DNA from 4 places in the Herbaspirillum sp. NPDC087042 genome. Region 3 is predicted to be linked to each of the others. Evidence: predicted binding sites of a transcription regulator. Region 3 holds the regulator's gene; each other region holds the start of a gene.
The links. The regulator sigma-54, encoded in region 3, starts transcription at its own class of promoters, with help from an activator protein. The targets are predictions, from matches to a motif close to TGGCANGNAANCTGCTTT.

Region 1 (7,901 bases), on a different contig from region 3:
CGAACCACAGCAGCGAGGCACCGACCATGGTCAGGGTCAGGCTATGGGGCTTGAAGGCTTCCTTGCCGAAACCGATACGCTTGCCGATCACATAGGAACCCACCAGGCCAGCGATAGCGGCGTTGATGTGCACCACGGTACCGCCAGCGAAGTCCAGCGCGCCCTTCTGGAACAGCCAGCCCGAGACAGCGGTCGCCTTGTCGGCAGCGGCAGCGTCGGTGAAGGCATCCGGACCCGGCCAGAACCAGACCATGTGGGCCATCGGCAGGTAGGAGAAGGTGAACCACAGGATCGAGAACAGGATCACGGCGGAGAACTTCACGCGCTCGGCGAAGGAACCGATGATCAGCGCCACGGTGATGGCAGCGAACGCACCCTGGAAGGCCACGAAGGACAGTTCCGGAATGACCACGCCCTTGCTGAAGGTGCCGGTATTGGAATCACCCGTGAGACCGTGCAGGAACAGGCGATCGAAGCCGCCGAAGAACGCATTGCCCTCGGTGAACGCGATGCTGTAGCCGTAGACGAACCACAGGATGTAGATCAGCGAGAAGATGACGAAGCACTGCATCAGCACCGACAGCATGTTCTTGCTGCGCACCAGGCCACCATAGAACAGGCCCAGGCCGGGCAGGGTCATCAGGATGACGAAGGCGGTGGAGATCAGCATCCAGGCGGTGTCGCCCTTGTTGGGCACCGGTGCCGGTGCAGCAGCGGCAGCAGCCGGAGCGGCGGCAGCAGCAGCGGCCGGAGCAGCCGCGTCAGCCTTGGGTGCAGCAGCGGCCGGAGCAGCAGCAGCGGGGGCTGCGGCGGTAGCGGCTGCAGCTTCAGGCTTGGGCGCGTCCTGCGCCTGGGCCGGTGCGGTAAAACCTACCGCCAAGAGCAGCGCGCCAATGGCGAGCGCGCCGGAAAACATTTTCTTCATGCTCATTAGAATTCCCCTTTTTTTACAGAGCGTCTTTGCCGGTTTCGCCGGTACGGATACGGATCACATCCAGCAGGTCCTGGACGAAGATCTTGCCGTCACCGATCTTGCCGGTACGGGCAGCGGTCTCGATGGCTTCCAGGGCACGTTCGACGATGGCGTCGTCCACGGCTGCCTCGATCTTGGTCTTGGGCAGGAAATCGACCACATACTCGGCGCCACGATAGAGCTCGGTATGGCCTTTTTGACGACCGAAGCCCTTGACTTCGGTCACGGTGATGCCTTGCACCCCGATCGCGGAGAGGGCTTCACGCACCTCGTCCAGCTTGAACGGTTTGATGATCGCTGTGATCAGTTTCATACGAACCTCGTATTAGAAAGTTTTGCTGAGGGAGAAGACAACGCCGTTCTTGCCGACGTTCTTGGAACCGTCCGAAGCCGGCGTGGTGGACACACCGTCCTTGAGGTCGGTACCGACATAGGCCAGGCCCAGGGTGATGCCGGCCAGGTCGTCGAAGGTCTTGGACAGGCCGATCTTCCAGTCGGTATAGCTGACCGCGCTGGGGTTGCCGCGCACGCTCTGGTGACCCACGTGCAGGCCCAGGACCATGCCGTAGAAGGTGTCGATGTTGGCACCCAGGTCAAAATACTGGCTGTACTTGCTGTTGACCGCGCCGAACAGGTTGGTCAGCGACTGCGAATACTTGAAGTAACCCGGACCGTAGCCGACCTGGCCGTACAGTTCGAAGGTATTGGCATTCTTCACGCCGCTGTTGGCCAGGGTGTTGCCCGGGTAGTAGTAGTACAGGCCACCCACGTCATAGGTGAAGCCGCCGCCGATGTCACCGCGCTTGCCGCCATAGATATCCCACTCGACCGGGCCCTTGGTATCGGTACCGGTCAGGGTACCGGCATCCTTGATCCACTTGATGGTGCTCAGCCAGGTACCTGCATACAGGCCGGTGGGGTTATTGGTGTAGTCGGCACCGCCCTGCAGGGCCGGGTCGAAGCGGCTCTGGGTCAGGCCGCGGTAGCGATAGTCGCTCACGACGGCGGCGTTGAAGGTCAATTCATTGTCCGGCTTGGCGTCTTCTGCACGTGCCACGGTAGAAACGAAGGATGCGGCGATGGCTGTTGCAAGAATCAGTTTCTTCATGACTTCCCTCTGGTTTGTGTTTAAACAATAAAGTCGTTTTTTGTTTTGCCTTTACCACTTAGCAGGAGCCGTGCCATGTCTATTAGGCATAGGAGGCTTGTGTTTTCGGCATAAAGCCGGGATCCGTGTCGAATTTTTTCGCACTCCAGTTCAAAATAGTGCAGCAAACCCGGAAATGCACGCCATTGGTGCAACAATATTTGCTTTTTGACAAACTTGCGTCAAACACGGCAAACACATTTTGGTGCGCCGGGGACAAAGACGGTCGGGATCACCAAGTCGGCGCATTTCCCGCAGGAAAACCCGTAGTCCGCGGCACGGACTCGCAAAATTCCGGTCTGAAGAGGACATCCTGTTTTGAGGATGGGCGGGAAACCGCTAAACTTGCGATCCAGCTATCTGCCAAGGAGATCCGACATGGACAAGCCCCCGTTTTTTGAAGACCTGCAATCCAAGATCAACAAGGCGATCGAGAACTCACCGGCCAAGGACATCGAAAAGAACGTCAAGGCCATGCTGAGTCAGGGTTTTGCCAAGCTGGACCTGGTCACGCGCGAAGAATTCGACGTCCAGGCCCAGGTACTGGCCAAGACCCGCGCCCGCCTGGAAGCGCTGGAAGCGCGTGTTGCCGAGCTTGAAGCTCAGCAAAAACAGAATCCATGATCCTGGCGACGACTCTCTTTCTACTTCCTCCCCCGCGTTTTTTCCCTTCTGACAAGCTGCCGGGCTCATTGCGATGAGCCTGGCGGTCTTGCGCAGCCGCGCCCTGGCCGGCATGGCCGCCCCACCGGTGACGGTGGAGGTGCATCTGGCCAATGGATTGCCCTCCTTCACCAATGTTTATCCGATTTAAATTATAATTTTACTTTTAAAATCAAACACTTAGATTATATTAGAAATGACCTCGTCCGTCAAAGCGTACTCATATATTCGGATGTCTACCGAAATCCAACAAAAAGGGCACAGTGAGCAACGCCAGCGAGAGCTGTCAGAAAACTACGCCAAATTGCATGGATTGGAATTGGTCGATCAGTCGGTCTACAAAGACATTGGGGTTTCTGCTTTTAGATCAACCAATCTGGAAAGTGGGGCTCTGGGTCAATTCGTCACCGCATTGAAAAGCGGGAAAATTGCACGTGGCTCAGTTCTGCTCGTGGAATCGCTAGACCGACTGTCACGAGACTCATCCCATATCGCGCTCAGACTGTTTCTGGTGTTGATTTGCTCGCAGATTTGACCCTCTCCATTTGACCCACCTTCCATTGCCTGCTGAAGGCAGCCACCCGGTCATACGACCCCTCATATCCCAGCTCTCTTAAGTCCAGGAACATCTGTTTCAGGGTCCTTCTTTGCTTCCGAGATTTGATCGCCTCTGCGCTGAGCCAGGCGGAGAGCCTGGCGGTGAATTCATCGAGCGAGCTTGGCGAACGCCTTGCTGGATAAGCGGGTTCGCTGACATCGGATCGGATGTAGCGGCGAACAGTGTTGCGGGAAATGTCGAGCCTGCGGGCGATTTCCCGAATTGAGATGCGGTCTCTGATGTACCAGCGTCGAATAATTCCAAGTAGGGCCACGTCTATCACTCCGTTCTCCCGCTCGCTGTGATGAGCAGGATTGTGGTCTAAACATGGGTCAACTTTGGATGCAAATTTCCTGGGAAAGTGGGTCAGTTTTCAATGCAAATCAACAGTAAATGGTCCAATTCCTAACTTCATCGCTGGTATTTAGTGGGGCGATGTGACATTGGCTGTGTGCCCATCTCATGCTTTTCCAATGCTCCCTAACCTGCACACAAAACTCGGCGGCATTGTTTAGCCGAGGTGGCACCTGCAGCAGCATATGGACATGCAGTCTTCCAGATTTACCCTGCTCAATAACGGGCACAACATACAAGCGCTTGTTGTAACGGCGATGGGCTCGTCCATAAGCAAATGTATTTAGGCCTTTGAGTATCCGACCAACCGTCCTACCAAGCTCCCCGTAGCTGAGCCTTTCGACTGTACAGTCCGGCCGAGGAATACCTTGCCTGAAAGTAAGAGTCACTGTCAGCCAGCGCTCCTGCTTTTCCAACACTCGATTCGATATAAAAGTCACCAAATTGCTGTGATGGTGATTAAAGTTTGGCATACACGATATTTTCTATAAGAAATTATTTGATTTAAGTGATTGATTTAAAAGGGTATTTTTATATTTATATATCGGATATTTGTTTACCATCGTCGGGCTGCCCGAGGCCGAGGTGAAGGAAGCCCGCGACCGCGTGCGGGCCGCGCTGCAGAATGCGCGCTTCGAGGTGCCGGCCCGGCGCATCACGGTCAACCTGGCGCCAGCAGACCTGCCCAAGGAATCCGGCCGTTTCGATCTCGCCATTGCCCTGGGCATCCTGGCGGCCTCCGGACAACTACCCGCCGACCGGCTGGATGACTATGAATATGCCGGCGAGCTCTCGCTATCGGGACAGTTACTACCGGTGCGCGGCGCGCTGGCCATGACCTGCGCCATGCACGGCACCAACCGGGCCGACCCGGCCGAGCGACCGCCACGCGCCTTCATCTTGCCGCAGGCCAATGCCGACGAGGCGGCCCTGGTGGCCGAGGCCACCATCCTGCCCGCCAGCTCGCTGCTGGAGGTCTGCGCCCATTTCACCGCCCGCGACGACAGCCAGCGGCTGCCACGACATCACGCCCGGCAAGCCCTGGCCGCACCGGTCTATCCCGACTTCAGCGATATCAAGGGCCAGTTGCAGGCGCGCCGCGCCATGGAGGTAGCGGCTGCCGGCAACCACAGCATCCTGCTCGTGGGCCCACCGGGCGCGGGCAAGTCGATGCTGGCCATGCGCTTTCCCGGCATCCTGCCGCCGATGACCGGTGAGCAGGCCCTGGAATCGGCCGCCGTGCAATCGCTGGGCGGCAGTTTCGACATGGCCCGCTGGAAGCAACGGCCCTACCGCGCCCCGCACCACACGGCCTCGGCCGTGGCGCTGGTGGGGGGCGGTGGCACGCCGCGTCCGGGCGAGATCTCGCTGGCTCATCACGGCGTGCTCTTCCTGGACGAGATCGCGGAGTACCCGCGCAGCGTGCTGGACGTGCTGCGCCAGCCGATGGAGTCCGGCCGCATCAGCATTTCGCGGGCGGCACGGCAGGCGGAGTTTCCGGCGCGCTTCCAGTTGGTGGCGGCGATGAATCCCTGCACCTGTGGCTGGCATGGCCATTCTTCGGGCAAATGCCGCTGCACGGCGGAACAGGTGCGACGTTACCAGGACCGCCTCTCCGGACCCCTGCTCGATCGCATCGACATGCAGTTGCAGGTCGCGGCCCTGACGCCGGCCGAACTGGCCACGCAAGCCCCGGGCGAATCCAGCGCCAGCATCGCCGCCCGGGTGGCCGCTGCCTTCGACCGGCAACTGGCCCGCCAGGGCAAGCCCAACAGCCTGCTGGCCGGTCGCGAAATCGACTTGCATTGCCAGCCCGATGCGCCGGGCGAACAATTGCTGCAAGCCGCCATGGTCCGCCTGGACTGGTCGGCGCGCGCTTATCACCGGGTGCTCAAGCTAGCGCGCACGATTACCGACCTGGAGGGCGTCGCGCGGGTGGAGAAACGGCATGTCGCCGAGGCGATCCAGTGTCGGCGGGGGCTGGTTACCTCATAGCGGCCGCGCAACGGCCGGGGCACTGCAAGACAACCGTCACCAGCAAGACGATTTTTATCTAGAATCCCCCCTTGTCTGTACTCACGCCCCGTCCGTCCCCACTCATGTCCGCTGACCGTCGCATCGCGCATATCGACATGGATGCCTTCTTCGCATCCTGCGAACTGTCCCAGTACCCCGAACTGCGCGGCCAGCCCATGGTGGTCGCGGGGCGGCAGAGCCATGCGCCCCGGATGAAGGACGACGGCACGCGGGAGTTTTCGCGGCTGCGCGACTATGTGGGTCGCGGCGTGTTGACCACCGCCACCTATGAAGCCCGCGCCCTCGGCGTGCATTCGGCCATGCCGGCCATGAAGGCGGCCAGGCTGGCGCCGGATGCGGTGCTGCTGCCGGTCAATTTCGAGCTGTATCGTCGCTATTCGCGGCAGTTCAAGGAAGCCGTGCGGGAGATCAGCCCCATCATCGAAGATGTCGGCATCGACGAGATCTATGCCGATGTCTCGGCGCTGAAGGGCAGTTCCGAAGAGATCGCGCGCCAGCTGAAGGCGGCCGTCTTCGAGGCCACCCGGCTCACCTGTTCGGTCGGTATCGCGCCCAACAAGCTGCTGGCCAAGCTGTGCTCGGATATGCAAAAACCCGACGGGTTCACCATCGTCACCATGGAAGACCTGCCCGCGCGCATCTGGCCGATGCCGGCCAGTCGCATCAATGGCATCGGGCCCAAGGCGGCCATGAAGCTCAAGTCCCTGGAGATACAGACCATCGGCGAGCTGGCCGCCTGCGAGGAGCACTGGCTGGTCAGCCATTTCGGCCGCAGCTACGGCGCCTGGCTGCACCGGGTGGCCCATGGCCGGGATACGCGCGCTGTGGTCACGGAAAGCGAACCCGTCTCCATGAGCCGCGAGACCACCTTCGAAAACGATCTCCACGTCACCCGCGACAAGGCCGAACTGGGCAGGATATTCACGCAACTGTGCGAGCGGCTGGCGGCGGACCTGGAGCGCAAGGGCTATCTCTGCCGCAAGATCGGCATCAAGCTGCGCTTCAGGGATTTCTCCACCATCACCCGGGACACCACCCTGGAGACACCCGCCGCCGATGCCGCTTCGATCCGGACTGCTGCCGGCGGTTGCCTCAAGCGGGTCGACCTGAGCCAAGCCATCCGCCTGCTGGGTGTGAAGGCCAGTGGCCTGGTCCGGCCCGATGCACTGGCCGGGGACGCACCCCGGCAATTCTCGCTGGACCTGGAATGAGGCGGATCATGCCGGTGCTTAACGTGCCGGCATGATCCGCCGCGCGAACACCAGCAGGATCCAGGCAAATGCCGCCAGGCCCAGCCATTGGCCGATGCCTTCGAAGCTGCCCGCCACCAGTGCCAGGGGCGCATCGCGGCCGGTCAGGCCGATGATGGCGGCCAGCAGCACACCCACCAGGCTTTCGCCGACGATCAGCCCGGAGGCCACCAGGATGCCGCGCTGGCGTGGCTTCTCGGCGTAGGCCTCGACATCGATACCCGCTGCCTGGGCACGGCGGCGCAAGGCGCGTTCGATCAGCCAGCCCAGCAGGGCACCCACGAACAGGGCCGAACTCACCATCGGCGGCAGGTAGATGCCGATGCCCACGGCCAGTACCGGCAGGCGTGCGGCGCCACCGCGTCGCGCCAGCAGCCAGTCGACCACGATCAGTACCAGCCCCAGCACCACGCCGATGCCCAGCATGGTCCAGTTCAACTCGCGCGTGAAGATGCCGGTGGCAATGGCCGTCATCAGCGTGGCCTGCGGCGCGGCCAGCGCCTGGGCGGCATCCATGCCCGCGCGCGGCAGCGCGCCGGTGAAGCCATAGGCGTTGTAGAGCAGGTTGAGCACTGGCGGGATGACCAGCGCCCCCACCACGCAGCCCACCAGCAGGGCCACCTGCTGGCGCCACGGCGTGGCACCGACCAACTGGCCGGTCTTGAGGTCTTGCAGGTTGTCATTGGCGATGGCCGCCACGGCGATGATGGCCGCAGTCACGAACAGCGCGATGGCGATGGCCAGCTTGCCGCCTTCGGCCGTGGCCAACAGCGGGTCGACCGCGCCTGAGGCCAGCAACAGCAGCGATACCAGGATCACGGCGACGATGCCGATGCCCGAGATGGGGCTGGAGGACGAGCCGATCAGGCCGGCCATGTA
Region 2 (7,901 bases), on a different contig from region 3:
GTGATCCACCACGGACAGGCCGGGCTTGTTGAATTCGGCGGCCAGCAGCTTTTCGGCCAGCGCCATGCCCACGGCATTGGTGATGCCCTGGCCCAGCGGGCCGGTGGTGGTTTCCACGCCCGGGGTGATATGCACTTCGGGGTGGCCGGCGGTCTTGGAGTGCAGCTGACGGAAGTTCTTGATCTCTTCCATCGGCAGGTCGTAGCCGGTCAGGTGCAGCAGCGCGTATTGCAGCATGGAGCCGTGGCCGTTGGAGAGCACGAAACGGTCACGGTTGGCCCATTGCGGGTTGGCCGGGTTGTGACGATAGTGCTTGGCCCACAGGGCTACCGCGATTTCCGCCATCCCCATCGGCATGCCCGGGTGTCCGGAATTGGCTTTTTGAACTGCGTCCATCGCCAGCGCGCGGATCGCGTTGGCCATCTTGTCGGTGGGAAGAGTGGAAATCATGTCGATGTCTGAGAGTTGCTGGAGGCGCCGCCAGGCGCAAAAATCGGGTTCTGGAGCAAAAGCACCGGTCCCGGAAGCTCCGGGTCGGCGCGGGCCCGTATTTTACCAGAGTGCGCCCCGGGGATTAAAATTGGCGACCACTCCGATGACCGGATTGACAAGGTTTACCTCATTTTTTGACCCGCACCGCCTTCAGGACCCTGCCCATGCCCCGTTTCTTCCTCCCGCAAGCCCTGAGTATCGGTTCGGCGCTGCCCCTGCCCGACCAGATCACCCACCATATCCAGGTCCTGCGCCTGCAACCGGGCGATGCCATCACCCTCTTCAATGGCGAGGGCGGTGAATATACCGCCACCCTCAGCACCATCGAGAAGAAACGCGCCCACGCCGAGGTCAAGACCTTCTCGCCGCGCGAGGCCGAGTTGCCCTATGCCCTGACGCTGGCCCAGGCCCTGCCCGAGGCCTCCAAGATGGACTGGATCGTGGAAAAGGCCGTGGAACTGGGCGCCACCGCCCTGCAACCGCTGGCCGCACAGCGTTGCGTGGTGCGTCTGTCCGGCGAGCGCGCCGAGAAGAAGCAGGCGCACTGGCAAGGCATCATCCACTCGGCGGCCGAGCAGTGCGGCCGCAATCGCCTGCCCCATCTGGGCGAACTGGCCGACTTCAAACGCTGGATCGGCCAGAGCGACCTGCACCGCCGCATCCTGCTCTCGCCGCGCGGCGAGGAACCCTTGTCGGGCTGGGCGCGCCATCATCCGCCGCAAGCCGTGACCCTGATGGTCGGCCCCGAAGGCGGCTTCAGCGAGGAAGAAGAAGACCTTGCCTGCGCCCAGGGCGCCCTGATGCTGTCCATGGGCAGCCGCGTGCTGCGCACCGAGACCGCCGGACTGGCGGCATTGGCCGCCTTGAATGCGGTGTGGGGCGAGCTTTGATGGCGAGCTGCGGCCACTGATCTCCCTGGCGTGCCGGTTTACCGTGCACGCCCCGCCCCCTTCCGGTCTGGAAACGTACAAAAACAGCGCAAACCTCACCAATTTGTCTCGTTGACAAATACTGCCCGTTGCCCGGCAACACCATGCCGCGCCGCAAGACTGGCCGCAAACCCGCTCCCCATCTGACTCCAGCTCTACCCGCCAGGCTCCCCGGCCAGCCTGGCACGCCTTCTGCTTAAAGATATTCAATCTTGTATTCAAGTTTGAATATCCAAAATGACCGCTACCCAGACCCCCTACCCAAGCAGCGCCGAGGCCCCCGCCCCGACCACCATCGCCGCCACGCTGGCGGCTTACCGGGAGGGCCGCAGCACGCCCGGCAAGACCGTCGCCGAGTTGCTGGCGCGCATCGACAGCGCCGGCCGCGATGAAGTCTGGATCAGTCGCGTACCGGCCAAGCAACTCAAACAGCAGGCCGCCGCGCTGGACCTGATGTGGCAGATCAAGGGCGAGGCCGTGCTGGAGAGCATGCCCCTGTTCGGCATCCCCTTCGCGGTCAAGGACAACATCGACGTGGCCGAGATGACCACCACCGGCGCCTGCCCCGAGTTCGGCCGCCTGGCGACCGACAGCGCCACCGTGGTGCAACGCCTGCAGGCGGCCGGCGCGCTGCTGGTGGGCAAGACCAACCTGGACCAGTTCGCGACCGGCCTGGTGGGCGTGCGCTCGCCCTATGGCGCGGTACGCAATGCGATCGACCCGCAGTTTGTCTCCGGCGGCTCCAGCTCCGGTTCGGCCGTGGCGGTGGCGCTGGGCCAGGTGATGTTTTCGCTGGGTACCGATACGGCCGGTTCGGGCCGCGTACCGGCAGCCTTCAACCATCTGGTGGGCCTGAAGCCGACCAAGGGCTTGATCAGCGCACGCGGGCTGGTGCCGGCCTGTCGCACCCTGGATTGCATCTCCATCTTCGCCCACGACGTGGCCGATGCCTGGCGCGTCTTGCACAGCGCCGCCGGCTTTGACGCCGAGGATGGCTATTCGCGGCGGCCGGCGATGCTGGGCGTGAAGCGGCGCGGCTATCGCATCGCCATCCCCGACCATTGCGAGTTCTATGGCGATGCGGTGGCCCAGGAAGCCTGGGAACGCACCCTGGCACGACTTTCCGCCCTGCCCGGTGTGAGCCTGGTGACCATCCCCTATGCCCCCTTCAGCGATGCCGCACAGTTGCTGTATCAGGGCCCCTGGGTGGGCGAACGCCGCGCCGCGCTGGGCGACTTCTTCGTGGAGAACCCGCAAGCCATCCACCCGGTGGTGCGCCAGATCACTGCGCAAGCCGACCAATACGACGCGGTGGATGCCTTCAACGCCCAATACCGCCTGGCCGATCTGAGGCGCGAAGCAGAAAACCTGCTGGCCGGCAGCGACCTGATGCTGGTGCCCACCACCACCACCTTCCCGACCATCGCCGAGGTCCAAGCCGATCCGGTGGTGCGCAATTCCCAACTGGGCTACTACACCAACTTCGTCAACCTGATGGACATGGCGGCGCTGGCCATCCCGGGCGTCTGGCGTCGCGACGGCCTGCCCGCCGGCGTGACCCTGATCGGCCCGGCCGGCGCCGATCACCTGCTGGCCGAGGCCGGCGCGCGCTTCCAGCAGCAACTGGGCGGTGCCGCCCAGGGCGATGCCATCGCCGCCGCCCCTCTGCCCTTCAACGAAACCACCATCAAGGTCTGCGTGGTCGGCGCCCATCTCAGCGGCCAGCCCCTGAACTGGCAATTGCTGGAAGCCGGCGCATGCCGCGTGGCCGTCACCCGCACCGCCGCGCACTACCGTCTCTACGCGCTGGCCGGCACCACCCCGCCCAAGCCCGGCCTGGCCCGCACCGACGGCGAAGGTGCCGCCATCGCGGTGGAAGTGTGGGAGATGCCGCTGCGCCAGTTCGGTGGCTTCGTGGCGGCCATTCCGGTGCCGCTGGGCATCGGCACGGTGGAGCTGGCCGACGGCAGCAGCGTCAAGGGCTTCATCTGCGAACCGGCCGGCATCGCCAGCGCCACCGACATCACCCACCACGGCGGCTGGGTCCACTACCTCGATTCGCTGCACTGACACCTCACTACGGAGCTGCTCATGAAAAAGACCACCCCATCCGCTGTCCACCACACCAGCCGTCGCCGCTTCATCGCCAGGGCCGGTGCGGTGGCCGCGACCGCCGCCATCGCGGGCGCCCCCGCCATCCTGCGCGCCCAGACCGTCCCCATCCGCATCGGCTACTGGCCGGTGGCGGCCGGCCTGCCCTTCTTCGCCGCCGTGGAAGCGGGTTATTTCAAGCAGGCCGGACTGGACGTGCAGGCGCTCAAGTTCGCCGGCGCCCAGCAGGTGATGGAAGCCATGCTGGCGGGTCGTGCCGATGGCTCGGCCAACGGCACCGGGGCGGGCAACCTGGCCATCGGCGAACTGGCGCAGCCCGGCCTGTTCAAGATCTTCGCCACCAATCCCAGCAATGCCAAGTACGTGCTGGATGAATTCCTGGTGCCCAAGGACAGCCCGGTGAAGTCGATCGCCGAGCTCAAGGGCAAGAAGGTCGCCTCCGGCCCCGGCATCCAGAACGTCACGCTGGCCAAGACCGTGCTGGAACGGGCCGGTGCCACCGGCGCCACCGTGGTGGAACTGCCCATCGGTCAGCATGTGGCCTCGCTGGCGGCCGGCCAGGTCGATGCCGCCTACACGCTGGAGCCGACCGGCACCGTCGGACGCATGAGCAACAGTACCCGCGTACTGGAAGCCGGCGTGATCGCCAAGTACATCCTGGGTGATCCCATGGCGCCCTGGCATGGCGGCGCGGCGGCACTGACCACCGACTTCATCAAGCAGCACCCGGAGCTGGCCCGCAAATACATCGCCGCCTATGCACGCGGCATCGAACTGGTGCGCAGCAATCCCGACCAGGCCCGTACTTACCTGAAGGGCTACACCGCCATCGAAGGGGCGCTGACCAAGGAAGTGCCGCTGGCGTCCTACATGCTCTACAACGAGTTCAAGCCCAGCGATATCGCCTACTTCCAGAAGTTCTACGACCTGTTCGTCGACAAGGGGGTGTTCTCGCAACGCATCGTGGTCGACAACCTGATCTACAAGGGCTGAGGCCATCATGAACGATACCGTCGCTCCTTCCGTGACCGTGGCTGCGGTCACGCCGCCCACGGCTGCCCCGGCCCCTACTGCGGCCCGCAAGCCACGCAAGCGCGCCATGCTGGGCCGCCTGCTCCCCCTCATCGGCCCGGTTGCGCTGTTCGTGGTGTGGGACCTGGTGGTGCGCGCCGGCTGGATCAAGGCCATCCTGCTGCCGCCCCCGGAGGCGACGCTCATGGCCATGGTCAAGGGCCTGGCCGGTGGCCCGCTGCTGCTGGACTTCAGCGTCACCGTCCTGCGCACGCTGGAAGCCTTTGCCATCGCGGCCGTGCTGGGCCTGCCCATCGGTGTGCTGCTGGGCAGCAACGAGCGCGCCTATCGCAGCGTCGAATTCCTGATCGATTTCTTCCGCTCCACGCCCTCGTCGGCGCTGATCCCGCTGTTCCTGCTGATCTTCGGTGTCTCCGACATCAACAAGGTCGCCATCGCCGCCTTCGGCGCCTTCCTGATCGTGCTCTTCAACAGCGCCTATGGCGTGCTCAATGCGCGCAAGCAGCGGGTGATGGCGGCCAAGGTCATGGGTGCCTCGCGCTGGCGCATCTTCTGCGATGTGCTGGTCTGGGAAAGCCTGCAAGCCAGTTTCGTGGGCTTGCGCAGCGCGGTCTCGATGGCCCTGGTGATCGTGATCGTGGCCGAGATGTTCATCGGCTCCGAGAACGGCCTGGGTCACCGCATCATCGACACCCAGCAAGTCCTGAACGTGCGCGAGATGTATGCCGCCATCCTCTCGGCCGGCGCACTCGGTTACGTGTTGAACGTGGTCTTCATCATCATCGAAAAACGGTTCGTCCACTGGAGCGGAAGATGAGCGTCGTGATCAGTCCCAAGATAGACCTGCCCCCGGAAGTCCCCTTCCTGCCGGGACCGCCGGGCACCCACATCACCATTCGCGGCCTCACCAAGCATTTCGCCGGCTGGCCGCTGTACGAGAATTTCGACCTGGACATCCCCAAGCACCAGATCGTCTCGGTCTTCGGCCCCAATGGCTGCGGCAAGTCCACGCTGATCAACATGATCGCCGGGCTCATCCCCATCGATGCCGGCCAGATCCTGTTTGACGGCAAGTCGCTGGCGCAGACCAAGATCGGCTACGTGTTCCAGAACTACCGCGATGCCATGTTCCCCTGGCTGCGCACCATCGACAACATCGCCTATCCCCTGAAGCTGGAAGGCAAGTCCAAGGCCGAGATCAAGCACCGGGTCGATGAACTGGTAGCGTCCTTCGATGTGAAGTTCGACCTGATGCGCTATCCCTATGAACTCTCGGGCGGGCAACAGCAGACCGCCTCCATCATGCGCGCCCTGGCGCCGGGACCGGAGGTGCTGTTCCTGGACGAGCCCTTCTCGGCGCTGGACTTCGAGATGACGCTGTTCATCCGCGAAAAGCTGCAACAGGTCTTCATGCAGACCGGCACCACGATGGTGCTGGTATCGCACGACCTGGAAGAAGCGGTCTACCTGGCCGACCAGATCCTGCTGCTGACCAAGCGCCCGACGGCGGTGGCAGACATCTTGCATTACCAGGATGCGCGACCGCGCACGGTGGAGACGCTGTCGCAGGCGAGCTTCATCGCGGCCAAGAAGCTTTCCATGGAGATCTTCCAGCGCGAAGTCCGCAAGCCGGCGCGCATGCAGGCGCCGGGCACGCTGGCGCTGTCCTGATCCGTACGCAGTGATCCCCCACCACCCACGTTCTCATTGGAGCGCAACAACATGAAAAACCGCCGCGATTTCCTGAAACTCTCCGGTGCCGCCGCCCTGGGCGCCGCCTTCCCGCTGGATCTGCTGGCCGCCGGTCCCCTGACCGTGGGCTTCATCTACGTCGGCGCGCGCGATGACTTCGGCTACAACCAGTCGCATGCACAGGCCGCCGCCATCATCAAGAAGATGCCGGGCGTGAAGGTGATCGAGGAAGAAAAGGTGCCCGAGACCGTGGCCGTGCAAAAGACCATGGAAGCCATGATCCAGCAGGACGGCGCCACGCTGCTGTTCCCGACTTCCTTCGGCTACTTCGACCCGCATGTGCTCAAGATCGCCGAGAAATATCCCAAGGTCCGCATCGCCCACTGTGGCGGCCTGTGGACGGCCGGCAAGCACCCCATGAACGTGGGCAGCTTCTTCGGCTACATCGAGGAATGCGAATACCTCTCCGGCGTGGTCGCCGGCCATATGAGCAAGAGCAAGAAGCTGGCCTTCATCGCCGCCAAGCCGATCCCGCAGGTGCTGCGCAACATCAACGCCTTCACGCTGGGCGCGCAATCGGTCGATCCGGCCATCACCTGCCACGTCATCTTCACCGGTGACTGGTCGCTGCCGGTGAAGGAAGCCGAAGCCGCCAATAGCCTCATCGACCAGGGCTGCGACGTCATCACCTGTCACGTCGATGGCCCCAAGGTGATCGTCGAGACTGCCGAGAAGCGCGGCATCATGACCACCGGCTACCACGCCAGCCAGGCCGCGCTGGCGCCCAAGGGCTACCTCACGGGCGCGGAGTGGAACTGGGCCACGCCCTACACCGAGATCGTCAAGGCCACGCTGGAGGGCAAGCCCATGATCAACTTCCTGCGCGGCGGCCTGAAGGATGACTTCGTCAAGATGTCGCCCTATGGCGCGGCCGTGAGTGCCCCGGCCAAGAAGAAGGCCGATGAGATCAAGGCCCAGATGCTGGCCGGCAAGTTCCAGATCTTCAAGGGACCGATCAAGGACAACAAGGGCAATACCGTGATCCCGGCCGGCACTACCCAGGTCCAGACCGACGTGGCGCTGGAGAAGATGAATTACCTGGTGGCCGGCGTGGTCGGCCAGGTCTGATCCCCACTTGCAGGACGGTGCCATGACTTCCATCACTGCTCCCGCCGAGGCAGGTCCGGCGCGCTGGACGCCCCGCAGGCTGCGCTCGGCCCTGTTCAACGGCGCCGCTCCGACGCTGCCGACCCTGTGCGCGCTGGCCGGCACGCTGCTGCTGTTCGTGCTGTTCCTGCTGGTGCAGGGCAAACCGGCGGGCGAGGCCTGCCTGCTGATCTTCCAGGGAGCCTTCGGCACCCTGTTCGCCTGGCAGAACACGCTGCAACGCGCCGCGCCCCTGTTGTTGACGGCGCTGTGCGTGGCGCTGCCGGCGCGGGTGGGCCTGATCGTCATCGGTGGCGAAGGCGCGCTGGCGCTGGGCGGGCTGGCCGCGGCGGTGATGCCGCAACTGCTGCCGGCCCTGCCCTCGATCCCGATGCTGGTGCTCATGGCACTGGCGGCGATGCTGGCCGGTGGCCTGTGGATCGCGCTGTGCGGCGCGCTGCGCCAGTGGCGCGGTGTCAACGAGACCATCTCCAGCCT
Region 3 (7,901 bases):
CAGCGCCAGCACCACCAGCGCCTTGCCGACCGCCCAGGCCAGGGTCACCATGATGTCGCCGGAATCCTTGGCCAGCGCCGGCACCACGATCAGCAGCGGCACCAGGGCCAGATCCTGGAACAGCAGCACGCCCAGGATGCGGCGGCCGTGCTCGGTCTCCAGCTCCAGCCGTTCGGTGAGCAGCTTGGAGACGATGGCCGTGGAAGACATGGTCAAGGCGCCGCCCAGCGCAAAGGCGGCCTGCCAGGTGACGTTGATGAATTGCGGCAGGAACATGGCCGCGCCCCAGGCCCCGACCATGGTCACGGCGATGGTGGCCGCCACTTGGGCTACGCCCAGGCCGAAGACGATATGCCGCATCGCCGAGAGCTTGGAGAGCGAGAACTCCAGGCCGATCGAGAACATCAGGAACACCACGCCGAACTCGGCCAGCGCATGGGTGGTCTCGTTATCCTCGGCAAAGGCCAGGCCGTGCGGCCCGATCACGATGCCCACCACCAGGTAGCCCAGCATGGGGGGCAACTGCATCATGCGAAAAGCGACCACGCCGAGCACCGCCGCGGCCAGAAGGAAGAGGGTCAGTTCCAGTCCGGAAAACATGTGTGGATGATGTGATTCTGGTAACGATGTTGGGACTCGCCGGGAATCAGCACGGGCAATCGCATTGACCACCGTGAAGCGAGAAACATGCCGGATGGCCGAGATGGGTGGGCAGATCAAGCCGATCAGGCCGATCGGGATGATGGCCGCGGCACGCCAGCACCGGCCCAGTTTGGTGCGCACCAGTTTGTGGATTCAGGCCGGCGACATGGCAACAGCAGCTTCATTCCTGTGCCCCCATTGCCTTACCATTTTTTGCACCGCAACCTGATATCGTCGCCACTGCCAGTGCGCTCCCTGTTGCAAGCATGCTGCACCGCGCCCGACCGGGTCAGGCCAGCAGCATTCCCTTACATCTGGCAAGTTTTTTGCTTTGCTAATTCGTTTATACTTCGGTTATGAGTGTAACCGATGACAAAACCACGCCTGCATCTTTTTCGGCCGGGGATGCCCGCCGCGCCCTCGAACTGGCGCGCCAGACCCTGCAGATCGAAGCCGATGCCATCCTGGCGCTGAAGAACCGCCTGTCCGACGACAGCGCCGAGCCACTGGCCCAGGCCGTGCATCTCTTGCTGCAAAGCAATGGCCGCGCCGTCGTTTCCGGTATCGGCAAGTCCGGCCACATCGGCCGCAAGATCGCCGCTACCCTGGCCTCCACCGGCACCCCGTCGCTGTTCATGCATCCGGCCGAAGCCGCCCATGGCGACCTGGGCATGGTGACGGCCAAGGATGTCTTCATCGCCATTTCCAACTCCGGTGAAACCGCCGAGCTGATGGCCATCGTGCCCATCGTCAAGCGCATGGGCGCGGTCATCATCTCCATGACCGGCAATGACAACTCCAGCCTGGCCCGGTTGTCCACCGTCCACCTGAACGTGGGCGTGGACAAGGAAGCCTGTACCCTCAACCTGGCCCCCACCGCCAGCACCACGGCCACCCTGGCCATGGGCGACGCGCTGGCGGTCTCGCTGCTGGATGCGCGCGGCTTCCTGGAAGAGGATTTCGCCCGCTCCCACCCCGGTGGCGCGCTGGGCCGCCGCCTGCTGACCCATGTGCGCGATGTGATGCGCAGTGGCGATGCCATCCCGGCGGTACGCCCGGATGTCTCGCTGTCGGAGGCGCTCATGGAAATCACGCGCAAGGGCATGGCCATGACGGCCGTGGTGGATGCGGACTTCCGTCCCATCGGCGTGTTCACCGACGGCGACCTGCGCCGCCTGCTCGAACGCGGCCAGGACTTCAGCAAGTTCTGCATCGCCGACATCATGCACGCCAACCCGCGTACCGTGAACCAGGACCAACTGGCGGTGGATGCCGTGCAGTTGATGGAAGAATTCCGCATCAACCAGTTGCTGGTCACCGATGCCGATGGCGTGCTGACCGGTGCGCTGCACATCCATGACCTGACCCGTGCCAAGGTGATCTGATGACCACGCCAGCCTTCGCCAGCACCTTCGACCCGGCCGTCCTGGCCAAGGCCGCCGCTATCCGCCTGATGATCTTCGACGTCGATGGCGTGCTGACCGATGGCGGGCTGTTCTATGGCGAAGACGGCGAAGCGTTCAAGCGCTTCAACGCCCTGGATGGCCACGGCATCAAGATGATGCAGCAGTTCGGCACGGCGGCAGCCATCATCACCGCGCGCCAGTCGCCCTACGTGTTGCGTCGTGCGCGCGATCTCGGCATCGCCCAGGTGTTCCAGGGCGTGCATGACAAGCGCCAGGCCTTCGAGCAACTGCTGCAGCACACCGGCCTGAGCGCATCGGCCTGCGGCTACCTGGGTGACGACGTCATCGACCTGCCGGTGCTGACCCGGGTCGGCTTCAAGGCTTGCGTGGCCAATGGTCATCGCGAGGTCAAGGCCCGCAGCGACTACGTGACCCAGGCCAGCGGCGGCAACGGCGCGGTGCGCGAAGTCTGCGACCTGGTGCTGGCCGCCCAGGGCAACTACGAGGCGGCGCTGGCGCCGTACCTGGCATGAGCGGGCGCAGCGGCGAACGTGCAGCCGACCGGATCCGCATCGTGGTGATCCTGGTCCTGCTGATCGGCGCCGCCCTGGGCAGCTTCTGGGTGCTGCAGGCGCTGCGCGCCACTGGCGACCAGCAGGCGGCGCAACGTCCGCGCGGCAAGCCCGACTACTACCTGGACAACTTCAACTACGTGAAGATGGGGCCGACCGGCCTGCCGCGCTACGACGTCTCCGGCACCAAGATGGTCCACTTCCCGCTGGACGACTCCTTCGAGATCACCAAGCCGGTGGTGCACAACCTGGACAAGGAAAAGCCCCCCATGGAGCTGTACTCGGACACCGCCCACGTGACCGATGACCAGACCCAGATCCACATGTACGGCAATGCCAACGCCATCCGTGGCGCCACCAAGGGACGCGACCCCATGCACCTGGTGTCGGAATACCTGCTGTTGCTGCCCGACGATGAAATCGTCAAGACCGACAAACCGGTTGCAATGACGATGGGCACCACCAGATTGAATGGTGTGGGCATGCTGGCCAACAACGCCACGGCGGTCGTGCAGTTGTTTGGCAATGTCCGCGGCTACTACGAGCCGGCCCCGAAGAAACGCTGAGTCCCTCCCCATTACAACAAGATCGCCAAGACCCGACAGGAATCTATGAAACGCTCACTCTTACTGCCCTTGTTGATGCTGGTTGCCGTGTGCGGCGTGGCGCGTGCCGAGAAGGCCGACTCCACCAAGCCCACCAACATCGAAGCAGACCAGATGGTCTATGACGACGTGCGCCAGGTGAAGACCTTCACCGGCAATGTCGTGATGACCCGCGGCACGCTCATCATCAAGGCCGGTCGCGTGGTGTTGACGACCGACCAGTACGGCTACGAGTATGCGACCCTGTACGCCGCCCCGGGCGCACTGGCCAGCTTCCGCCAGAAGCGCGATGGCGGCCCCGACCTGTGGATCGAAGGCCAGGCCGAGCGCATCGAGTACTCCGAGCAGACCGAGATTTCCAAGCTGTTCCAGCGCGCCCACATCCAGCGCATGGATGGCAAGCGCGTCACCGACGAGGTCAATGGCGAGTTCATCTCTTATGACAGCCGCGCCGAGTTCTACTCGGTCAACAACACCGTCAGCGGCGAAAGCAAGCCGGGCGCCGGCCGCATCACGGCCGTGATCCAGCCCAAGAGTCCGCCGCCGGCCGGTGCTGCGCCTGCTCCCGCCCCTGCTTCCGTCCCGGGTCAGCCGGCCGCGCCGCAACGCAAGCCCCAGGCCGCGCAACCCGGAAAGGACCAGTAATGACGAGCTCGCTGGTAGTCCGCGGACTGAAGAAAAGCTATGGCGCCCGCCAGGTCGTGCGCGATGTCTCCATGGAAGTGCGCAGCGGCGAAGTGGTCGGCCTGCTCGGCCCCAACGGCGCCGGCAAGACCACCTCCTTCTACATGATCGTGGGCCTGGTGCCGTCCGATGGCGGCGAGATCGACCTGGATGGCTCGCCCATCTCGCGCCTGGCCATCCACAAGCGCGCCACGCTGGGCCTGTCCTACCTGCCGCAGGAAGCCTCGGTGTTCCGCAAGCTGACGGTGGAAGACAATATCCGCGCCGTGCTGGAACTGCGCAAGGAAGACGGCAAGTCACTCTCGCGCGACGAAATCGAGAACCGCCTCAACAACCTGCTGCACGAACTGCAGATCGAGAAGCTGCGCGAAAGCCAGGCCCTGTCGCTGTCAGGCGGTGAGCGCCGGCGCGTCGAGATCGCCCGCGCCCTGGCCACCGATCCGCGCTTCGTGCTGCTGGATGAACCCTTTGCCGGTATCGACCCGATCGCGGTGATCGAGATCCAGCGCATCGTGCGCTTCCTCAAGGAACGCGGCATCGGCGTGCTCATCACCGACCACAACGTGCGCGAAACCCTGGGCATCTGCGACCGCGCCTACATCATCAACCAGGGCACGGTCCTGGCCAGCGGCAATCCGGATGAGATCATCGCCAACGAATCGGTCCGACGCGTCTACCTGGGAGAGCACTTCCGCATGTAAGACCTGCGTGCGGAGATGCTAGGCATAGAAAACAGCGGGCCACGCCGCCACACGAAAAACAGATGAAACAATCGCTCCAGTTACGAACTTCGCAGCACCTCGCATTGACGCCGCAATTGCAGCAGTCGATCAGACTGCTGCAATTGTCGACGCTGGAACTGCACCAGGAGCTGGAACAGATCCTCTCCGACAATCCGCTGCTGGAACGCCTCGACGATGCGCTGGACAATTCGGTGCGCCTGCTGGCCGATGGTGCCGTCAGTGCCACGCCCTCTTCGGGTGTGGCCGAAGGCAACAGCGAAGGCAGCGGCGACGCGGCCCCCGCCAGCGCCGATGGCGAATCCAGCTTCGAATACCAGGACAACGCCCCCGAGGGCGGTGTCAGCGGCGAGTCCGACTGGAGCTTCGACGACGTTGCCCGCAACGGCAAATCGTCTGACGACGAAGATGCCCGTCCGCAACTGGAAGCCCACGAAATCACCCTGCGCGAACACCTGCTGGACCAGATCCGCGTGACCGCCCGCACCCTGCGCGACCGCGCACTGCTGGAACTGCTCACCGACGCGCTCGACGACAGCGGCTATCTGGAAGAACCGCTGGAAGATATCCTGGCGCGCCTGCCCGAAGAGCTGGGCATCGACCTGGAAGAGCTGGGCATTGCGCTGAAATTGCTGCAGAGCCTGGACCCGGCCGGTGTCGGCGCGCGCAGTGCCGGCGAATGCCTGGCCTTGCAGATCCGGCGCCTGCCCAAGGTGCCGTTCGTGACCCGCAAGCTGGCGCTGAGGATCGTTGAGGATTACCTGCCGCTGTTCGCCCAGCGCGACTTCAACAAGATCAAGAAAGCCCTCGATTGCGACGACGAGGACCTGCGCGAAGCCCAGGCGGTGATCCGCCAGTGCCGCCCCCATCCGGGTGCGGAATTCGCGCGCGATTCCTCCGACTACGTGGTGCCGGATGTGATTGTCAAACAGACAAAGACCGGCTGGCAGGTCATGCTCAACCATGAGGTCATGCCCAAGCTGCGCGTCAATGCCATGTATGCGAGTGCGCTGAAGCAGGCCAAGGGCGAGGGATCGCTGTCTTCCCAGCTGCAGGAGGCGAAGTGGCTCATCAAGAATATGCGCCAGCGCTTCGATACAATTTTGCGAGTTGCACAGGCTATTGTCGAACGTCAAAGAAACTTCTTTTCACATGGGGCAGTCGCCATGCGCCCCCTTGTGCTGCGTGAAATTGCTGATACACTGGGTCTACACGAGAGCACAATCTCTCGCGTGACAACTCAGAAATACATGCTCACGCCGCACGGCATGTTTGAGTTGAAGTACTTCTTCGGTAGCCACGTCGCGACTGAAACCGGAGGCGAAGCCTCCTCCACCGCGATACGGGCACTGATCAAACAGTTGATAGGAGCCGAAAACCCGCAGACCCCATTATCCGATAGCAAGATTGCGGATATGCTGGCAGAACAAGGCATGGTGGTCGCGCGACGTACAGTCGCCAAATACCGCGAAGTGTTGAAGATTCCGCCGGTCAATCTCCGCAAGTCCCTCTGAGTGTTTCGCATTTTTTTCTCAGTTTCTCTGCAGTAGCCGTTGCTGTGTTCTGGCAAGCATCCGATGCCAACCGACACGTCAGACGTGCCTTTGGCAGCGCAGCAGTAGCGATGGATTGCTCGAACCTCCAGTGACTTCACGATAGGAGTGTTGTATGAATCTGACCATCAGTGGACACCACCTCGAACTGACCCCCGCCCTGCGGGAATACGTGCAAAGCAAGCTGGCACGCATCAAGCGCCATTTCGACAACGTGATCGACGTCAGCGTGATCCTGAGCGTAGATAAACTCACAGAAAAGGAAAAGCGCCAAAAAGCGGAAATCAACGTCCACATCAAGGGGAAGGATCTACATGCGGAAAGCATCGCACACGACCTCTATGCTGCTATCGATGCCCTGATCGACAAGCTCGATCGCCAGGTCATCAAGCACAAGGACCGGCTGCAGGAGCATCACTCCGCCGCCAAACGCCTGCCGGACGAAGCTGCCGGCGACATGATGGCTGGCGCGGCATGATGCCCTGACAGTTTCATCACCTGACATGAGCAAAGGGCGCGCAAGCGCCCTTTTGCATTTGGGCAAGCTGCGTCATTGCTTGCATATCATATAAATAGTTTCCCGATTGAAATAAACTGTTGTGTGCGAGATCAATCCGGGTGTGGCGGTTCCAACGCGAGCGCCGGCTTTTCCCTATAATGTCGGCAATCCCATTTTCAAAGGCATAGCCATGAGCGACGTCCAATCCTGGATCAAAGAAACCGTGACCCAAAACCCTGTCGTGCTGTTCATGAAGGGTACCGCCCAGTTCCCGCAATGCGGCTTCTCCGGCAAGGCCATCCAGCTGCTCAAGGCCAGCGGCGCCGAGAACATCGTCACCGTCAACGTGCTGGAAAGCCCGGACGTGCGCCAGGGCATCAAGGAATACTCGAACTGGCCGACCATTCCCCAGCTGTACGTCAAGGGTGAATTCGTCGGTGGCTCCGACATCATGAGCGAGATGTACGCCTCGGGCGAACTGCAGACCCTCATCCAGGGCTGATCCGCTTTCCCCGACAAGCCTGGCGATCATGAACGCCACCTCCGGCACACCGCGCCAGCGCCTGGTCATCGCCATCACTGGCGCGACCGGCGCGATCTATGGCGTGCGGCTGCTGGAACACCTGCGCAAGCAGGGGCAGGTCGAGACCCATCTGATGATTTCCGACGCCGGCGTGCTCACGCTCCACCAGGAGCTGGACATGCGGCGCAAGGATGTCGAAGCGCTGGCCGACGTGGTGCACAACGTGCGTGACGTGGGCGCCTGTGTCGCCAGCGGTTCCTTTGCCTCCACCGGCATGGTGGTGGCCCCCTGTTCGATGAAGACCCTGGCCTCGGTGGCCCATGGCCTGTCGGACAACCTCATCACGCGCGCCGCCGACGTGGTCCTGAAGGAACGCCGCCGCCTGGTGCTGATGGTGCGCGAAACCCCCTTCAACCTGGCGCACCTGCGCAACATGACTTCCGTCACCGAAATGGGGGGGGTGATCTTCCCGCCACTGCCGGGCTTCTACCAGCGCCCGGCCTCGCTGGAAGAGATGGTCGATCACACCCTCGGACGGGTGTTGGACCTCTTTGGTATTGCCTCGCAGTTGACGCCGGAGTGGCAAGGGCTCAAGGGCAGCACCGACTGACCGGGCATTCGACCTCCGCCTGCCTGACACCGGTCTCTTCATCAGCCGCATGCTTCTTGCAAATATC
Region 4 (7,901 bases), on a different contig from region 3:
GGCGATGTCTGCCCGAACTGCAAGGCGGTGCTGCCGGAAGGCCAGGAAACCTGTGCCATCTGCCCCGAAACCAAGGAGGCGCCGCCGTCGACCTGGGCGCTGTTCCGCCTGTCGCGCTTTGCCAAGCCCTACAAGGGCTCGCTGCTGCTGGGCTTCCTGCTGACGCTGGCGTCCACCGCCGCCACGCTGGTGCCGCCCTACATGACCATGCCGCTGATGGACAATGTGCTGATCCCGTTCCAGAACGGCACGCCCATCGACGTCCATCTGGCCACGCTCTACCTGTCGGGCCTGCTGGGCGCGGCGCTGCTGGCCTGGGGCCTGGGCTGGGCGCGGACCTACATCCTGGCGCTGGTATCCGAGCGCATCGGTGCCGACCTGCGCACCACCACCTATTCGCACCTGTTGCGGCTGTCGCAGGAGTACTTCGGCGGCAAGCGTACCGGCGACCTGATGGCGCGTATCGGTTCCGAGACTGACCGCATCTGCGTGTTCCTGTCGCTGCACCTGCTGGATTTCGCCATCGATGTGCTGATGATCATCATGACGGCGGCCATCCTGATCTCCATCAATCCCTGGCTGGCGCTGGTGACCCTGTTGCCGCTGCCGTTCATCGCCTGGATGATCCATGTGGTGCGCGACCGCCTGCGCCATGGTTTCGAGAAGATCGACCGTATCTGGTCGGAAGTGACCAACGTGCTGGCCGATACCATCCCGGGCATCCGCGTGGTCAAAGCCTTCGCCCAGGAAAAGCGTGAAGTGGCGCGCTTCCGCGAGGCCAATCGTCATAACCTGGTGGTCAATGACCGGGTCAACAAGATCTGGTCGCTGTTTACGCCGACGGTCACCTTCCTGACCGAAGTGGGGCTGCTGGTGGTGTGGGTGTTCGGTATCTGGCAAGTCTCCAGCAACCAGATCACGGTCGGTGTGCTGACTGCCTTCCTGGCCTATATCAGCCGTTTCTACACCCGCCTGGATTCGATGAGCCGCATTGTCTCGGTGACGCAGAAGGCCGCCGCTGGCGCCAAGCGCATCTTCGACATCCTGGACCACGTTTCCAGCGTGCCCGAGCCGGCCAATCCGGTCCACCTGGAGAAAGTGGAGGGCGCCATCGAGGTGCGCAACATCGGCTTCCGCTATGGCAACCGCGCGGTGATCCGCAACATGAGCCTGTCCATCGCGCCGGGCGAGATGATCGGCCTGGTCGGTCACAGCGGTTCGGGCAAGTCGACCATGGTCAACCTGATCTGCCGCTTCTATGACGTCTCCGAAGGGGCGATCCGCATCGATGGCGTGGATATCCGCTCGATGCCGATTTCCGAATATCGCCGCAACATCGGCCTGGTGCTGCAGGAACCCTTCCTGTTCTTCGGCACGATTGCCGAGAACATCGCCTACGGCAAGCCTGAGGCCACCCGCGAGGAAATCATCGCCGCCGCCCGTGCTGCCCACGCCCATGAGTTCATCCTGCGCCTGCCGCAGGGCTACGACTCGCTGGTCGGCGAGCGCGGCCAGGCGCTTTCAGGCGGCGAGCGCCAGCGCATCTCGATTGCGCGCGCACTGCTGATCGATCCGCGCATCCTGATCATGGATGAGGCCACGTCGTCGGTCGATACCACTACCGAGAAGGAAATCCAGAAGGCGCTGGATAACCTGGTCCAGGGTCGTACCACGATTGCCATCGCCCACCGCCTGTCCACGCTGCGCAAGGCCGACCGGTTGGTGGTGCTGGATCGCGGTCAGGTGGTCGAGGTTGGCAATCACGAGGAATTGATGGCCCGCGAAGGGCATTACTACAAGCTCTACCAGGCACAGGCGCGCCATCCCGATGGCGAGGCCGAGGTGTCGGTGAGCGAAGAAGAGAAGGGCGAATGAGGCCATGACGACACCCACCACTGCCCAGCCGTCCTTCGGCCTGCAACGCAACAGCTTCGGCCGCCTGGTGCTGGTCGATGCTGAAGGCGTGACGCACGAGAACGTGATCCCGGTGCGGGCCTTTCCGATCACCTCGCCCGATCATGGCCTGTCGCTGGTGAGCAGCGACGGCCACGAACTGGCCTGGATCGATACCCTGGAACAGGTCGATGCCAACACGCGCCGCATGATCGAGGAGGAGCTGGCCAGCCGCGAGTTCATGCCCGAGATCCAGCACATCGTCGGTGTCTCGACCTTTGCCACGCCCAGCGACTGGACGGTGCAGACCACGCGCGGCACCACCACCTTCACCCTGAAGGGTGAGGAAGATATCCGTCGCCTGGCCGCGCCCGCGCTGCTTATCGCCGACAGTCATGGCATCCAGTTCCTGATCCGTGACCAGAGGGCGCTGGACAAGCATAGCCGCAAGATCCTGGATCGCTTCCTCTGATCCTGCACCGTCGAAGCTAGCCATGAAGAACAACGGCCCTGATGTATCAGGGCCGTTGCTTTTTGAAGTGATGGCTCAGAACTTCTCGTCCGGCCGCAGGTAGCGCCATTGCCCCACCGGCAGTTCGCCCAGCTTGATGCCGCCGATGCGCACGCGCTTCAAGCCGATCACCTTCAGGCCGACCATGTCGCACATGCGGCGGATCTGGCGCTTCTTTCCTTCACGCAGCGTGAAACTCAACTGGTCCTCGTTCTGCCATCTCACCTTGGCCGGGCGCAGTGGCTTGCCATCCATGATGAGGCCGTGGTTCAGGCGCTTGAGGTCGGCTTCGGGCAGCTTGCCGGGGCGGGTGTACTGCACCCGGACCAGGTATTCCTTGTCGACCGCCGAATCCTCGCCGATCAATTGCTTGGCGATGCGGCCATCCTGGGTCAGCACCAGCAGGCCCACCGAGTCGATGTCGAGCCGACCGGCCGGTACCAGGCTCTTCAGTTGGCGCGGGTGGAAGCGCATCTCGGTCTGGTCTTCGACCCAGCGCGATTGCTCGGTGACCAGCACCATGGCCGGCTTGTAGCCATCTTCGGCCTGGCCGCTGACATAGCCCATGGGCTTGTTGATCAGGATGGTCACGCGCTGGGCCTGCTCGGCGCTGGCCTGGCGTTCCACGGTGACCTTCTGGTGCGGCAGCACCTTGCTGCCCAGCACGGAGACCACCGCGCCATCGACGCGCACCCAGCCTTTCTCTATCCATTCGTCGGCTTCGCGGCGCGAGCACAGGCCGAGTTCGGACATGCGTTTGGAAAGTCGTACGGGTTCAGTCATGGGGATTGCCTTGCGAAAAACAGGGAGCCGGCCAGCGGCGAGGGTGAGATTGTACGGCCAGCGGGGCTGCCGCGCCAGACCGGCGGCGGCCCCGCTGGGGCGCGGGTCAGATGCGCAGGGTCTTCAGGAGATCGGTTTCCAGCAGGATCTGGTTGCGTGGCTGGGACAGGCCGGGACCATCGATGAGGAAGACGTCTTCCACCCGCTCGCCCAGGGTCATCACCTTGGCGGTATGCAGGTTGATCTTGTACTTGGCCAGCACGTTGGAGATCGAATACAGCAGCCCGGCGCGGTCATTGGCCGAGACCGACAGCAGGTAGTACTGGCCGCGCTCGTCGGGGCGCAGGTCCACCGACGGGTTGACCGGGAAGGTGCGCGACAGCCGCGACAGGCGGGCCTTGGAGGGCGCCGGCAGGGGGGCGTCGGATTGCAGCAGGGCGCCCAGTTCGTGCTCGATCAGGTTGATGATGTCGCGGTAGTTCTTGGCAAACACCGGGGCATTGATGAGGAAGGCATCCAGTGCGTAGTTGTTGCGGGTGGTGTGGATCTTGGCGTCGAAGATGCTGAAGCTCTTCTCGTCGAAATAGCTGCAGATGCGCGCGAACAGGTCAGGGCGGTCGGGCGTGTAGACCGCCACCTGCACGCCTTCGCCGATCGGCGCCAGGCGGCAGCGCACCAGTGGCACGCCGGTATCTACCTTGTCGTAGAAGCAACGTGTCTGCCAGGCGATGTCGGAGGCATCGTGGCGCAGGAAGTAGGCCACGTCGAGCTGCTTCCAGAACTGCTCGTGGGCGTCGGCCGGCAAGCCGTACAGGCGCAGGGTCTTGATGGCTTCCTGCTGGGTGTTCTTGAGTTCGCGGTCGGCCGAGGGTTCTTCGCCGCCCAGCACGCGCAGGGTCATGCGGTAGAGGTCTTCCAGCAGCTTGCCCTTCCAGGCGTTCCAGACCTTGGGGCTGGTGCCGCGGATATCGGCCACGGTCAGCAGGTAGAGCGCGGTCAGGTGGCGTTCGTCCTTGACCAGCTGGGCGAAGGCGGTGATGACATCCGGGTCGGACATGTCCTGCTTCTGTGCCACATGCGACATGGCCAGGTGCTGCTCCACCAGGAAGACGACCAGTTCGGTATTCTCGGCCGAAATGCCATGCTGCTCGCAGAAGGCACGCGCGTCGGCCATACCCAGCTTGGAGTGGTCGCCGCCACGGCCCTTGGCGATGTCGTGGAACAGCGCCGCTACATACAGCACCCAGGGCTGGGCGAAGTTGGCGATCAACTGGCTGCAGAACGGGTATTCGTGGGCGTGCTCGCTCATGGTGAAGCGGCGCACGTTGCGTACCACCATCAGGATGTGCTGGTCCACCGTGTAGACGTGGAACAGGTCATGCTGCATCTGTCCGACGATATGGCGGAAGTTGGGCAGGTAGCGCCCCAGCACGCTGGTGGCGTTCATCCCGCGCAGCGCGTGGGTGATGCCGCGCTTGCTCTGCAGGATCTGCATGAATAGGCGGTGGTTCTCCGGGTTGTTGCGGAAGGCATTGTCGATCTTGAAGCGGGCATGCCACAGCGCGCGCATGGTACGCGCCGACATGTCCTTCAATTCGGCATGCTCGGAGAGCACCAGGAAGACTTCCAGCATGGCCGAGGGGCTGTCCTCGAACACCTTGTCATGGGCGATATCGACGAAGCCGTTGACCTCGTTGAAACGCTCGTTGATCTGGCGCGGCACGGCCTGCTGCGGGAACAGGTGGGCTTCGATGTTCTGCAGCAGGATGGTGTTCAACTGGGTCACCGCCTTGGCGGCCCAGTAGTAGCGCTGCATCAGGTATTCGCTGGCGCGCCGGGTGTCGGTGGTCTTGAAGCCGAAGGTCTCGGCGATCTGCGTCTGGATGTCGAACACCAGCCGGTCTTCGCGGCGATCGGTGAGGATGTGCAGGCGGATGCGGATATCCTTGAAAGCACGCTCCTTCTGGCGCAGCTGGCGTGCCTCGGTGGAGGTCAGCATGCCGTGCTCGGCCAGCTTGGACCAGGAGTCCCCCAGGCCGGCTGCCTTGGCCACCCACAGGATCACCTGCAAGTCGCGCAGTCCGCCGGGGCTTTCCTTGCAGTTCGGTTCCAGGCTGTAGGGTGTGTCTTCGTACTTGACGTGGCGCTGGCGCATCTCCAGCGTCTTGGCCTGGAAGAAGGCCAGCGGGTCCAGCGCAGCCTGGTAGCGCTCCTGCAGCTGCTTGAACAGGGCGCGGTTGCCGGTCACCAGGCGTGCTTCCAGGAGGCTGGTCTGCACCGTGATGTCGGCGGCCGATTCATCCAGGCATTCGTCGATGGTGCGGATGCTGTGGCCGATTTCCAGGCCGATATCCCAGAACAGCTGGACCAGGGATTCCAGCTTTTCCTTCTTGGCGGCGTCCGGCGACTGGTCCAGCAGGATGAGTACATCCACGTCCGAATGCGGGAACAGCTCGCCCCGGCCATAGCCCCCCACGGCCACCAGCGCGGCATTGCCGGACATACCCAGTTCTTCCCAGGCTTGCGTCAATGCTTCATCGACATTGCGGCGCAGTTGCGCCAGCAACTGCTCGGTCTTGTGATTGGACTGGAAGACCTCGATGGCTTGCAGGCGGGCGGCCTTGAGCTGCTTCTTGAGCGTGATGGCGAGAGTGGGCATCGGCGTGGACGTGGATCAGTGAAAGCGAGGCGGCGGGGCGGCGCCAGTGATGATGGGAGCCGCATCCCCATGCGGCCCCATGCCCTTAGCAGGTTTCATGCCGGAAACCGTGGTGGAGGACATGGCCTGCAGCACGGTCGGCGCTTGCGGCAATCAGGCCGCTGCCGTGACCTGGTTCTGGATGAAGGCCGGCGGCGCCGGCATGCCCGGCGAGACGGTCAGCACTTCGAAGCCGGTCTCGGTGACCAGGACAGTGTGTTCCCACTGGGCCGAGAGGCTGCGATCCTTGGTCTTGATGGTCCAGCCATCGCCCATTTCGCGGATCTCGCGGCGACCGGCGTTGATCATCGGCTCGACCGTGAAGATCATGCCGGCTTCCAGTTTCTCCAGCGTGCCGGGGCGGCCGTAATGCAGCACCTGCGGTTCTTCGTGGAAGACCTTGCCGATGCCGTGGCCGCAGAATTCGCGCACCACGCTGTAGCCGGCCTTCTCGGCGTGCTGCTGGATGACGTGGCCGATGTCGCCCAGGTGGGCGCCCGGCTTGATCTTGGCGATGCCCAGCCACATGCACTCGTAGGTGATCTCGGCGAGGCGGCGCGCCAGGATGGAGGGCTCGCCCAGGAAGAACATGCGGCTGGTGTCGCCGTGGTAACCGTTCTTGATGATGGTGACGTCGATGTTGAGTGCGTCGCCGTTTTTCATCACCTTGTCGCCCGGGATGCCGTGGCAGATCACGTCGTTGAGCGAGGTGCAGATGGCCTTGGGGTAGGGCGTGTAGCCGGGCGGGCAGTAGTTCAGCGGGGCCGGGATGCTGCCTTGTACGTTGGTCATGTACTCGTGGCAGAGGCGGTCGATCTCGCCGGTGGTCACGCCAGGTTTCACGAAGGGGGTGATGTAGTCCAGCACTTCGGCGGCCAGGCGGCCGGCTACGCGCATGCCTTCGATGTCTTCGGCGGTCTTGATGGTGATGTTGCCCATGATGAATCGCAATTCGCTAGAAAATCGTCAAGACTGGATTATAGACGACAGGGGTGTTTTCTGTTTTGTCATCCCCGGCCATTTGCAGCAGGCCCGACGCGGGTTTGGCCGATATTCGGGCATTGCGAGCAGGGTGTTGACGTGAGGCTTGAACAAAATGACGGTATCCAGTAGAATGTCGGGCTGATCTGAAAGCCTCAGGTCGGTTGCTGGAAAGGATGTGAAGCTTGCTTCATCATTCCCGATGGCAATAAATTGCAAATTTGAAACGCGAATCCGTTCGCAAAAAGGGTGTCCGGCTGCATGAGCCGGATGACCGAGCGGATTCCAGACCTAACCCTGGAGAAATTCATGTCCGTTACTATGCGCGAAATGCTGGAAGCCGGTGTCCACTTCGGTCACCAAACCCGCTTCTGGAACCCCAAGATGGCCCCCTTTATCTTCGGTCATCGCAACAAGATCCACATCGTCAACCTGGAAAAGACCCTGGGCATGTACCAGGAGGCGCAAAAGTACGTGCGTCAACTGTCGTCCAACCGCGGCACCATCCTGTTCGTTGGTACCAAGCGCCAGGCACGTGAGATCCTGTCGGCCGAAGCGCAACGCGCTGGCGTTCCTTATGTTGACCAGCGTTGGCTGGGCGGCATGCTGACCAACTTCAAGACCATCAAGACCTCGATCAAGCGCCTGAAGGACATGGAAGCTTCGATCGAAGACGGTTCCGTCGAGAAGCTGTCGAAGAAGGAAGCCCTGCTGTTCAGCCGTGAACAGGAAAAGCTGCAGAAGGCCATCGGCGGTATCAAGGATATGGGCGGCATTCCTGACGCCATCTTCGTGATCGACGTCGGCTACCACAAGGGCGCCATCACCGAAGCCGCCAAGCTGGGTATCCCGGTCATCGGCGTGGTCGATACCAACCACTCGCCCGAAGGCGTCACCTACGTGATCCCGGGTAACGACGACTCCGCCAAGGCGATCGCACTGTACGCTCGCGGCATGGCTGACGCCGTGCTGGAAGGCCGTGCCAATGCTGTCAACGACGTGGTCGAAGCAGTCAAGGGCGACGAATTCGTCGAG

Region 1: ACIPHN_RS13500 (TorF family putative porin) is a predicted target of sigma-54. The motif match lies at 2,140-2,157, and genes of this name have one in related genera.
Region 2: atzF (allophanate hydrolase) is a predicted target of sigma-54. The motif match lies at 1,603-1,620, and genes of this name have one in related genera.
Region 4: ACIPHN_RS22985 ([protein-PII] uridylyltransferase) is a predicted target of sigma-54. The motif match lies at 5,932-5,949, and genes of this name have one in related genera.

What each region holds. Positions count from the first base shown of each region.
Region 1 covers NZ_JBIUZW010000009.1:14,004-21,904, forward strand. The annotation lists gene ACIPHN_RS13490 (ammonium transporter) at 1-931, opposite strand, end outside; gene ACIPHN_RS13495 (P-II family nitrogen regulator) at 948-1,286, opposite strand; gene ACIPHN_RS13500 (TorF family putative porin) at 1,299-2,081, opposite strand; gene ACIPHN_RS13505 (accessory factor UbiK family protein) at 2,499-2,744, shown strand; partial or broken gene ACIPHN_RS13510 (magnesium chelatase) at 2,818-2,922, shown strand; gene ACIPHN_RS13515 (recombinase family protein) at 2,980-3,318, shown strand; gene ACIPHN_RS13520 (winged helix-turn-helix transcriptional regulator) at 3,281-3,655, opposite strand; gene ACIPHN_RS13525 (YifB family Mg chelatase-like AAA ATPase) at 4,288-5,730, shown strand; gene dinB (DNA polymerase IV) at 5,835-6,983, shown strand; gene ACIPHN_RS13535 (OPT family oligopeptide transporter) at 7,002-7,901, opposite strand, start outside.
Region 2 covers NZ_JBIUZW010000008.1:253,170-261,070, reverse strand. The annotation lists partial or broken gene ACIPHN_RS13420 (1-deoxy-D-xylulose-5-phosphate synthase N-terminal domain-containing protein) at 1-450, opposite strand, end outside; gene ACIPHN_RS13415 (16S rRNA (uracil(1498)-N(3))-methyltransferase) at 657-1,382, shown strand; gene atzF (allophanate hydrolase) at 1,659-3,491, shown strand; gene ACIPHN_RS13405 (ABC transporter substrate-binding protein) at 3,513-4,526, shown strand; gene ACIPHN_RS13400 (ABC transporter permease) at 4,534-5,382, shown strand; gene ACIPHN_RS13395 (ABC transporter ATP-binding protein) at 5,379-6,236, shown strand; gene ACIPHN_RS13390 (BMP family ABC transporter substrate-binding protein) at 6,288-7,385, shown strand; gene ACIPHN_RS13385 (ABC transporter permease) at 7,408-7,901, shown strand, end outside.
Region 3 covers NZ_JBIUZW010000010.1:174,888-182,788, reverse strand. The annotation lists gene ACIPHN_RS15370 (cation:proton antiporter) at 1-600, opposite strand, end outside; gene ACIPHN_RS15365 (hypothetical protein) at 665-871, shown strand; gene ACIPHN_RS15360 (SIS domain-containing protein) at 999-2,027, shown strand; gene ACIPHN_RS15355 (KdsC family phosphatase) at 2,027-2,581, shown strand; gene lptC (LPS export ABC transporter periplasmic protein LptC) at 2,578-3,186, shown strand; gene lptA (lipopolysaccharide transport periplasmic protein LptA) at 3,232-3,870, shown strand; gene lptB (LPS export ABC transporter ATP-binding protein) at 3,870-4,610, shown strand; gene ACIPHN_RS15335 (RNA polymerase factor sigma-54) at 4,673-6,163, shown strand; gene hpf (ribosome hibernation-promoting factor, HPF/YfiA family) at 6,318-6,680, shown strand; gene grxD (Grx4 family monothiol glutaredoxin) at 6,892-7,203, shown strand; gene ACIPHN_RS15320 (UbiX family flavin prenyltransferase) at 7,232-7,834, shown strand.
Region 4 covers NZ_JBIUZW010000020.1:95,146-103,046, forward strand. The annotation lists gene ACIPHN_RS22970 (ABC transporter ATP-binding protein) at 1-1,875, shown strand, start outside; gene ACIPHN_RS22975 (DUF1854 domain-containing protein) at 1,880-2,365, shown strand; gene ACIPHN_RS22980 (pseudouridine synthase) at 2,441-3,187, opposite strand; gene ACIPHN_RS22985 ([protein-PII] uridylyltransferase) at 3,294-5,846, opposite strand; gene map (type I methionyl aminopeptidase) at 6,000-6,824, opposite strand; gene rpsB (30S ribosomal protein S2) at 7,176-7,901, shown strand, end outside.